DNA from 3 places in the Methylophilus sp. DMC14 genome. Region 2 is predicted to be linked to each of the others. Evidence: predicted binding sites of a transcription regulator. Region 2 holds the regulator's gene; each other region holds the start of a gene.
The links. The regulator sigma-54, encoded in region 2, starts transcription at its own class of promoters, with help from an activator protein. The targets are predictions, from matches to a motif close to TGGCACNNTTCCTGCT.
Positions count from the first base shown of each region.

Region 1: a site for sigma-54 is predicted at 1,293-1,308, ahead of ACT53C_RS13915 (CmpA/NrtA family ABC transporter substrate-binding protein). Genes of this name have one in related genera too.
Region 3: a site for sigma-54 is predicted at 1,563-1,578, ahead of ACT53C_RS13705 (ammonium transporter). Genes of this name have one in related genera too.

Region 1 is NZ_JBQUZA010000008.1:101,386-104,656, reverse strand. It holds gene ACT53C_RS13920 (nitrate- and nitrite sensing domain-containing protein) at 1-1,148, shown strand, start outside; gene ACT53C_RS13915 (CmpA/NrtA family ABC transporter substrate-binding protein) at 1,532-2,833, shown strand; gene ntrB (nitrate ABC transporter permease) at 2,854-3,271, shown strand, end outside.
Region 2 is NZ_JBQUZA010000002.1:462,617-465,887, reverse strand. It holds gene tyrS (tyrosine--tRNA ligase) at 1-1,004, shown strand, start outside; gene ACT53C_RS06520 (RNA polymerase factor sigma-54) at 1,050-2,594, opposite strand; gene lptB (LPS export ABC transporter ATP-binding protein) at 2,601-3,271, opposite strand, start outside.
Region 3 is NZ_JBQUZA010000008.1:47,728-50,998, forward strand. It holds gene gluQRS (tRNA glutamyl-Q(34) synthetase GluQRS) at 1-229, opposite strand, end outside; gene ACT53C_RS13695 (DUF3301 domain-containing protein) at 236-544, opposite strand; gene ACT53C_RS13700 (hypothetical protein) at 638-1,312, shown strand; gene ACT53C_RS13705 (ammonium transporter) at 1,655-2,845, shown strand; gene ACT53C_RS13710 (TolC family protein) at 2,957-3,271, opposite strand, start outside.

The sequences.
Region 1 (3,271 bases), on a different contig from region 2:
AGCTGCAAATTGAGCGCGGCGCCAGTTGTCTGTATATTGCCTCCGGCGGCCAGCGTTTTGCCACAGAGCGCGCAGAAGCTGTCGCACAGAATCAAGCCATAGAAACCGGCTTCCGGGCAGCGTTGCAGCAGCATCTGGATAAAAACAGCCGCGCCGATGCCAAGCAACTGACGCTGATCTCCTGGATATTGCTGGGCCTGGACCAGCTCACCACACTGCGGCATCAAATTACCCTGCTCAATATCTCGTTTGCCGATAGCATCGAATCTTTTAACCGCTTGATCGGCAGCTTGATTGCGCTGATATTCGAGATCACCGACAGCTCGGTCAATAGCAAGATCTCCACCTGTTTGCTCACCTTGTATAACCTGATTCAGGGCAAGGAGTTTGCCGGGCAGGAGCGTGCGGTAGGCGCTTATTTATTTGGCTCTGGCAGCCTGCAACTGCCGCACCAGCAAAAGCTGTTTGAACTGATTGCGCAGCAGGAACGGCACTTTGAACTGGTGTGCCAGTTTGGCAGCAAAGAGCTGTGTGAGGCCTGGCAACAGTGGCAAGCCAGTGACTGGCAGCAGCAACATGCCAAGTACCGCGCCAAGCTGACCAGCGCGCGCGACCAACAAACCCTGACCCCCAGCCATGCCGACCTCTGGTTTGACTTATGCAGCCGCCGCCTGAGCGAGATGTGGCAGATTCAGTGCCAGCTGGTCGACACCATGCATGAACTGCTGGCCGGGCTCACCCGCCAGGCCAAACAAGATTACGAGCAAACCCGGCAGTACCTGCAAACTATCCAAGCCAGTCCGCAGGCCAACTTGAACAGCACGTTTTTCAACCTGGCGATTCCCATCGAAAATGCGCTGAACTTTCAGGCCCATGACACCTCGCAAACCTATCCCATGGCGTCTATGATCGCCTTGCTGCAACACCAGTCCCGGCAAATTGCCGACATGGAAACAGAGCTGTCAGACACCAAAAAGGCGCTGACCGAGCGCAAATTGATTGAGCGCGCCAAGGGCTTGCTCATGAGTACGCGCGGCCTCAATGAAATGGAAGCCTACAAAACCATGCGTAGCCTGGCCATGGAGCAGAACCGTAAAATTATTGATGTGGCCGAAAATATTCTGGCCCATCATACCGTAACGCGATAACGGTTTTCATAACGCTCCCAGACCTTCAAATTGGTGCATCCGCACCCACGTGGTGCGAGAGGCATGCCCCCTTTTCAAGCCCTACTTGAAAAAAGTTCCGTTAAAACCCAATAAAAATCAAACATTTAAAAACAACAACCCACTTGGCACAAGCTTTGCTTATATAAAATCAAGCAAGCTACCAAAGGCGGTGCGTTGCTTGTAGTAAGTAAACTGGAAACCCCAGTTTGAATTTCTGACTAGCCGTTGCTGTTTCATCATCCACGGCTGGCAAAGATAAGGACAAAGGCGTCCTGAGTGTAGACCACGGTCTGCATTCAGGACGCCTTTTTTGTTTTGTATTTTCCGAACCCCTTTTTCGAATCAAATCTCAAGGAGCCGACATGAGCAGTTCTGACAAAAAAAATGTATCCCCCACCGAGGCAACGCCGGTTGACCAGGTGAACCAGCAACGCCGCCATTTCTTTATGAATACGCTGGCAGGCGCGTTTGGTGCTGCCGCCATGATGAACATGGTGCCTTCCGCCATCCGTAGCCAGGCTTGGGCGGCAGGCTCGGATGCGCCAGAAATCACCGAAGTGAAAGTGGGCTTTATCCCGCTGACGGACTGTGCGCCGATTATTGTCGCCGCGCAAATGGGCTTTGATAAAAAATATGGCATCAAGATTGTGCCGTCTAAAGAAGCTTCGTGGGCAGGCGTACGTGACAAGCTGGTCAATGGTGAATTGCATGCTGCACATGTGTTGTATGGCCTGATCTACGGCGTACAAATGGGCATCGGCGGCCAGCAAAAAGACATGAACGTGCTGATGACGCTGAACAACAACGGCCAGGGCATCACGCTGGCTAACCAGCTTAAGGAAAAAGGCGTCACCAGTGGTGCCACGCTGAAACGTTTGCTGGATAACGAAAACCGCGACTTTACCTTCGCCCAGACCTTCCCCACCGGCACGCACGCCATGTGGTTGTACTACTGGCTGGCGACCTATGGCATCAATCCAATGCAGGACGTGAAAACCATCGTCGTACCGCCGCCACAAATGGTCGCCAACATGCGGATTGGCAATATGGATGGCTACTGCGTGGGCGAACCCTGGAACGCACGTGCCATTTACGACAAGATCGGCTACACCGTCGCCACCTCACAAGATATCTGGGTAGACCACCCGGAAAAAGTGTTGGGCACCACCGCTGACTTTATCGCCAAGAACCCGAATACCGCGCTGGCGTTAACCAAAGCCATCCTCGAAGCCTCACGCTATATTGATGCGACCAAAAACCGTGCCGAAGTGGCCAAGTTGATCGCAGGCAAAGCCTATGTCAATGCGCCAGAAGAAGTGATTGAAGGTCGCTTCCTCGGCCACTACGACAATGGTATCGGCAAAAAATGGGAAGACCCCAACTATATGAAGTTCTTCAATGATGGCAAGGTCAGTTTCCCTTACCTGTCAGACGGCATGTGGTTCCTGACCCAACACAAACGCTGGGGCTTGCTCAAGTCTGACCCGGATTACCTCGGCGTGGCGAAAAAGGTGAACCGCATTGATATTTATACCGAAGCCGCCAAATCTCTGGGCATTAGCGTGCCAACAGACGTGATGCGCAGCAGCAAGCTGATTGACGGCGTGGTCTGGGATGGTAAAGACCCTAAAGCTTATGCCAACAGCTTCAAGGTTAAAGCGTAATTCTTTCAAGGAGAGTCACCATGAGTGTCGTCAGCTTTAACAAGGAAAAAATCATGCAAAACAGTGAGCAGGCTGCCAAAGCAATGCCAGCCAAGCAAGCAAAACCGGTTGTCGCGGTGGTGAGCCCTCTCTCGGCCACCGCAACAGCAGCCACCCCGGCAAGCAAAAAAGCCGGGGCATGGGCGGCAATGGCCAAACGTGTCTTTGAAGGACTGTTACCGCCTGTGATTGGCTTGCTGATCTTTGGCGCCATCTGGTCTACCGTGGCCGCCCTGACTCAGGGCTTGCCAGGGCCGGTGCAGACCTGGCATTCGGCGGTGGAGCTGTTTAGCGACCCGTTTTATATCAACAACCCGAATGATATGGGTATCGGCTGGAACATCCTGAACTCGCTCAAACGCGTCGCCACCGGCTTTGCGCTGGCAGCGATTGTCGGCA
Region 2 (3,271 bases):
GCCATCAGATTTTATTCCTGATCGGTGACTTTACCGGCATGATTGGTGACCCAACGGGCAAAAGCGCCACCCGTCCACCCTTAACCGTGGAGCAGGTCAAGGCCAACGCCGATACCTATGCCGCACAAGTCTTCAAAATACTGGATCCCACCAAAACCGAGATTGTTTTTAACTCCAACTGGTTAAGTGAACTCGGTGCGGCGGGGATGATCAAGCTGGCTGCCAGCAATACCGTGGCCCGCATGCTGGAGCGGGATGACTTCTCCAAACGCTTCAAGGGTAATCAACCGATTGCGATTCACGAGTTTCTGTACCCGTTACTGCAAGGATATGATTCGGTCGCCCTGCAAGCGGATCTTGAGCTCGGTGGTACCGACCAGAAGTTTAACCTGCTCATGGGGCGTGAGTTGCAAAAGCAGGCCGGCCAGTCGCAGCAATGTGTGCTGATGATGCCGCTGCTGGAAGGGCTGGATGGCGTCAATAAAATGTCCAAATCACTCGGTAACTACATTGGCATTAGCGAGGCGCCAGAGACTATTTTTGCCAAGATCATGTCGATTTCAGATGAACTGATGTGGCGCTATATTGATTTGCTGTCTTTTGCGACGCTGGAAACCATTGCCGAATGGAAGGCGCAAGTCGCCAGTGGCGCAAACCCCCGCAATATCAAGGTCGGCTTTGCCCAAGAAATTGTGGCGCGTTTCCATGGTCAAGCCGCGGCTGAAAAAGCCTTGCAGGACTTCCAGACCCGTGCCAAAGGCGGCATCCCGGATGACGTGCCCGAAGTTGAAGTGACCATTGAAGGCGACAGCATCGGCATTAGCCAATTGTTAAAACAGGCGGGCCTGGTTGAAAGCACCAGTGAAGCCATGCGCGCAGTGCAGCAAGGCGGCGTCAAGCTCGACAGCGTCAAGGTGGATGATAAGAATCTGCCTTTGACTAAAGGTGTGACAGTGATCGCACAGGTGGGTAAACGTAAATTTGCCAAGATCACAATCAGGTGATCGGAGCTGAGAAACAAAAAAGGCCGCATCTGCGGCCTTTTTTGTTTAGAGCGTTTTGCGCAAGTTCGCGGGCGGAATATTCAGGGACTCGCGATATTTGGCTATGGTACGGCGGGCAACGACGATGCCTTGTTGTGCCAGTGTGTCGGTGATCTGGTTGTCCGACAAAGGCTTTTTCGGGTTTTCTTCGGCCACCATTTGCTTGATCAAGGCTCGGATGGCGGTGGCAGAGCAGGAGCCGCCTGCGTCTGTGGCTACCGAGCTGCCAAAGAAGTATTTGAGTTCATAGACGCCACGCGGTGTGAGCATATACTTATGCGTGGTGACACGTGAAACTGTGCTTTCATGCAAGTCGAGTTCTTCGGCGATTTCACGCAGTACCAGTGGGCGCATGGCTATTTCACCATGCTCAAAGAAGTTGCGTTGGCGGTCTACAATGGCTTGCGACACGCGCAAAATGGTCGAGAAACGCTGCTGGATATTCTTGATCATCCATTTGGCTTCCTGCATCTGGCTTTGCAGGTATTGGCCTGAACTCTCGCGGTTGCGCTTGAGGATGTCCGCATACATCTGGTTGATGCGCAGTTTGGGGATCACGCCATCATTTAAGGAGGCGACCCAAATGCCCTTGATTTTTTTAACCACCACATCGTGCTGGATAAAGTGATCGTGACTAAAGCTGGAAAACTCGCTGCCGGGTCTGGGGTTTTGCTGGCGGATCAGGTGCTGCGCCGCCTTGAGTACCGCTTCATCGCAACCAAGCACCTTGCGCAGTTTGACAAAGTCTTTGTTGGCAAGCAGCGCCAGGTGGTCTTTGGCAATGGCAATGGCGGTTTGCAAGTGTGGCGTTTCTTGCGGCAAACGCGTCAGTTGCAAGAGCAGGCACTCGCGTAAATCGCGCGCACCTACGCCTACAGGGTCCAGATTCTGGATCAGCTTGAGGGCGGTTTCCAGTTCCAGCAGCTCGACCTCAAGTTCGAGTGGCAAGTGCTCCACAATCTCCTGCAGATCTTGCTCCAGATAGCCATCATCAGTGATGCTATCCAGTAGCAGTTTGACCAGGCTCATGTCACGTTGCGACAAATGTGCCAGTTGTATCTGGTCAATCAGATGCTCGCGCAAACTGATGCTGGTGGTTTCCTGTCTGGAAAAGTCACTGTCTTCGTCTTCCTGATGATTGCGTCCGGCTTCGTCCCAGTTGCTGGTGCTGCCAAACTCTTCATAATCATCTTCAAACTCTGGCGGCGTGAATTCCTCGTTTAAATTGGGCAGGTCGCTCTCGCTCCCGCCCAACTCATCGTGCAAGTCTTCACGCAGACTTTCTGCCGGTGCGGTGATCTCTTGCTGCGTTGCCATGTCAAACGAGCTGGCATCTGTCGGCTCAGCTTCTACAGTGGGGGGAGGCGGTGTGTTATCTTCAAACTCGCCTTCTTCACCGTCTGACATTTCCAGTAACGGGTTTTCCTGCAGGATGGTTTCTAGTTCCTGGTTCAGTTCCAGCGTGGAAAGTTGCAGCAAACGGATCGATTGCTGCAGCTGCGGCGTCAGCGCCAGATTTTGCGAAATACGTAATTGCAGGTTCTGTTTCATGACGGATTACAGCCTAAAATTCTTGCCCAGATACACTTCACGCACACCTTCGTTCTGAATGATTTCATCGGGCGTGCCTGCTGCAAACACAGCGCCTTCATTGACAATATAAGCGCGGTCACAGATGTCCAGCGTTTCGCGCACATTGTGGTCGGTGATTAAAATACCAATATTCTGACTGCTCAGGTAGCGGATGATTTTCTGGATTTCGATCACGGCAATCGGATCAATCCCGGCGAACGGTTCATCCAGCAAAATAAATTTAGGGTCAGTGGCCAGGCAGCGCGCAATTTCAACGCGTCGACGTTCGCCACCAGACAAGCTGACGGCCTGACTGTTGCGGATGTGCTGGATATGCAATTGATCCAGCAAGGACTCAAGCCTTGCCTCACGCTGCTCTTCCGTATAGGGACGGGTTTCAAGAATGGCGAGGATGTTGTCGGTTACGCTGAGCTTGCGGAAAATGGATGCTTCTTGGGGCAGATAAGCCAGGCCCATGCGCGCGCGCTCATGCATGGGCGCGCGGCTCACGTCGGCGCCATTCAGCGTAATGTTGCCTTCATCCAGCGCAACCAACCCTACAATCATGTAAAAGCTGGTGGTTTTGCCTGCCCCGTTGGGACCCAGCAAGCCGATCACTTCGCCACTGCGTAACTCAAGCGTCGTGTTTTTGACGA
Region 3 (3,271 bases), on a different contig from region 2:
GTTCACTTTGGTAGACGATTTCCTCATCCCAAACAAAGCCATAATGCTGCAGGGTGCGAATCATGTCTGCGCTGGCGCCGGCGACGCGGCGGGTGGTGTCTACATCTTCTATACGCAGCAGCCAGCGGCCGTCCTGGCTTTTAGCATCACAGTAACTGGCGACGGCGGCGACCAGTGAGCCAAAGTGCAAGGGACCGGTAGGCGAAGGGGCAAAGCGGCCAACCACCATGGCGTTTTACTGGGTGACGTAAGGCGGAATATGCCAGGCTACCAATTGGCCGCCCCGCAATTGCAGATGACAGGCCATGCGCTCAATGCCCTGGCTGGAGACGTCAAAGGTATACGTGCGTTGTAACTGCATGCGACCATTGCCGTCCCTTGCAAAACCGACGCGGGCGCAAGCCACGGTTTCATCCAGAAACTGCAGATGGCAGCGCTCAGCCAACTGGCGGCCAATCTTGAGCGCGATCTCACGTTTCGAAATCGTATCCATCCAATACCATGCGCCCGCCATCAAAATGGCTAATAAGGCCCATTCAGCCATCGTTGTTCTCCTTTAAGACGATTATCTTTTTCAGTGTATGATGACCAATAATCCGTTTCATATTCATTTCATTCTTATTTAGTGTTGTTAACGATGAATTCAAGCCGCGAAGCAGATGCGATTCAAGCTTATTATAATTTATTGCACAGCAAGGGCGCTGATGCTGCCATCATGGCACAGCGCGACGCGGTGCTGGCTGAGTTAACGCCGCTATTAAAAGACCAGGAGTGCAGCAGCACGGTCTACCGGCAAGCGGTGGACGATTGTCTGGCCGACAAAGAAGCCCAGCGCTGGCCAGAAATCCTGACCATTATCCGCGAGTTTTATCCTTTTTGGCGTGGCGATGTGAAAGCCGTCATGCAATATGCCGATACTGTCGGCTTTGAATTACATCCTATCGGTTGGCAGCCCGCGGTGATTGATTTGCAGTCCGTTTGGCCGGCGTTGCAGTCCGAGAAGTTTGAAACAGCAGAATTATGGCCGCTTAACGGCTACGTCAAAGCGCTCAAATCCATGGAGCACAAGCAGGAGATGGATATCGAACTGCGTACGCGCATGGCAAAGCTCATGTTGTTGCGCTTGCGTGAAGCACCACTCACAGAAAAAAACGCCTACCGCATCACCGCTGACGCAACCCTGCCGCTATTTAATCTCAAAAATACCCGTCACCTATTTTTAAACGCGGTGCGTGAATTTTACTATTTCTGGTCTGCGCATCCTGATGCGGTCGAAATGCTCAAGCAATTGCAACCGGTCGAGATCATATAAGTCTGTCCCTCCTCCGTATTGGCATACGACGATACGGTTATCCACCGCTTTATCCGCTTTTGTTGACGCAAACTCTCGATGAGTTCGCATGGCATGCCTCATTCATCAGCATTTGAGCATCTTTAAGTAGTTTTGTTTAAATATGCCTAATTTTGCACCAATAATGTGCAATGCACTTTTGATTGAGTTATTTTGGGGCGTTTTTGCCAGTGCCCAATCTCCACTCTTTTTAAAATCAATCACTTAAAGATGGCCTGATATTTGCTTGAAACCTGCGCATTTTAAAAAGGCGTGTCTTTCAAACAAAACGCCAATCAATAATTATTGAATTCGGAGAGCGAAATGGAATCATTAGTGACAGCTAATGACGTCCTGTTTGTATTGCTGGGGGCCATCATGGTCTTGGCAATGCATGCCGGTTTTGCCTTTTTGGAGGTCGGCACAGTGCGTCAAAAAAATCAGGTGAATGCCCTGGTTAAAATTATGGTGGATTTTTGTGTGTCTACCATTGCCTATTTTTTTGTTGGGTATGGCATTGCTTACGGTATCCATTTTTTCAATGGTGCCGAAACACTGACCGTGCAAAACGGTTACGGTCTGGTCAAGTTCTTCTTCTTGCTCACCTTTGCCGCTGCGATTCCTGCCATTATTTCTGGCGGCATTGCTGAGCGCGCCAAATTCAACCCGCAATTGGCAGCAACTTTTTTGATCGTCGGCTTTATCTATCCCTTTTTTGAGGGCATTGCCTGGAATGGTCATTTTGGTTTTCAGGATTGGCTCAAGGCCAGTTTTGGCGCTAACTTCCATGATTTTGCCGGCTCGGTTGTCGTGCATGCCATGGGCGGCTGGATCGCCCTGGCGGCGGTGTTGTTATTGGGTGCGCGTAATGGGCGGTATACCAAAGACGGTAAATTGCATGCTTATCCGCCTTCCAATATTCCGTTTCTTGCCTTGGGTGCATGGATATTAACCGTAGGCTGGTTTGGCTTTAATGTGATGTCCGCACAATCCATACAAGGGATTTCAGGGCTGGTGGCTGTTAACTCATTAATGGCGCTGGTCGGCGGAACATTGGCGGCATTGGTACTGGGTAAAAATGACCCCGGTTTTGTCCACAACGGTCCCTTGGCTGGATTGGTGGCAGTCTGTGCCGGCTCGGATGTCATGCATCCGCTCGGTGCGCTCGTCACCGGCGCAGTAGCCGGGGTCTTGTTTGTCTGGGCCTTTACCCTAACGCAAAACCGCCTAAAGATTGATGATGTCTTAGGTGTGTGGCCACTGCATGGGTTGTGTGGCGCCTGGGGGGGCATTGCTGCCGGTATTTTTGGCAGCACAACTTTGGGTGGGCTGGGTAGCGTGAGCCTGGTGAGTCAATTGTTAGGCACGCTGGTTGGCGTGGTCATTGCCTTGCTGGGCGGTTTGCTGGTCTATGGCTTGCTCAAAAAACTGGTTGGCCTGCGCCTGGGCCCAGAAGAGGAGTTTGATGGTGCAGATTTGAGCATCCACAAAATTCCGGCGGTATCGGGAGATTAGTTAGCTCTGCTTTGATACTAAATAATTCTGACTATATTTAAAAGCCCAAGGTTAGGCCTTGGGTTTTTTTATGATAGAAGCCAATGAAAATAAATGCATGGCTGAACCAGATTATTTATCACGCATATCAACGCTAAAGTTTGCAGCCTGCCACGCTGATAAAGCCTTGGCGTAATCAGCTTTGACGGTTAAAGCCTCTATTTGTAATGCTCTGAGCACTCGTCTAGCATCTAGTAAATCAAGCACACCACTTGCCCCATGACTGTAAGCAAACTCAGCATAATTTGCATTTTTTTCGGCTTTTGTCAAAATGTCCTGATCAAACCTTTTGGATCGATCAGCAGCCGAGATTAAATTCGCGCGTGACTGTTTGAGCTCAACGATTGCTAGCGCTGTAGTTTGCGATTTGACTGTAATTGCATTCTG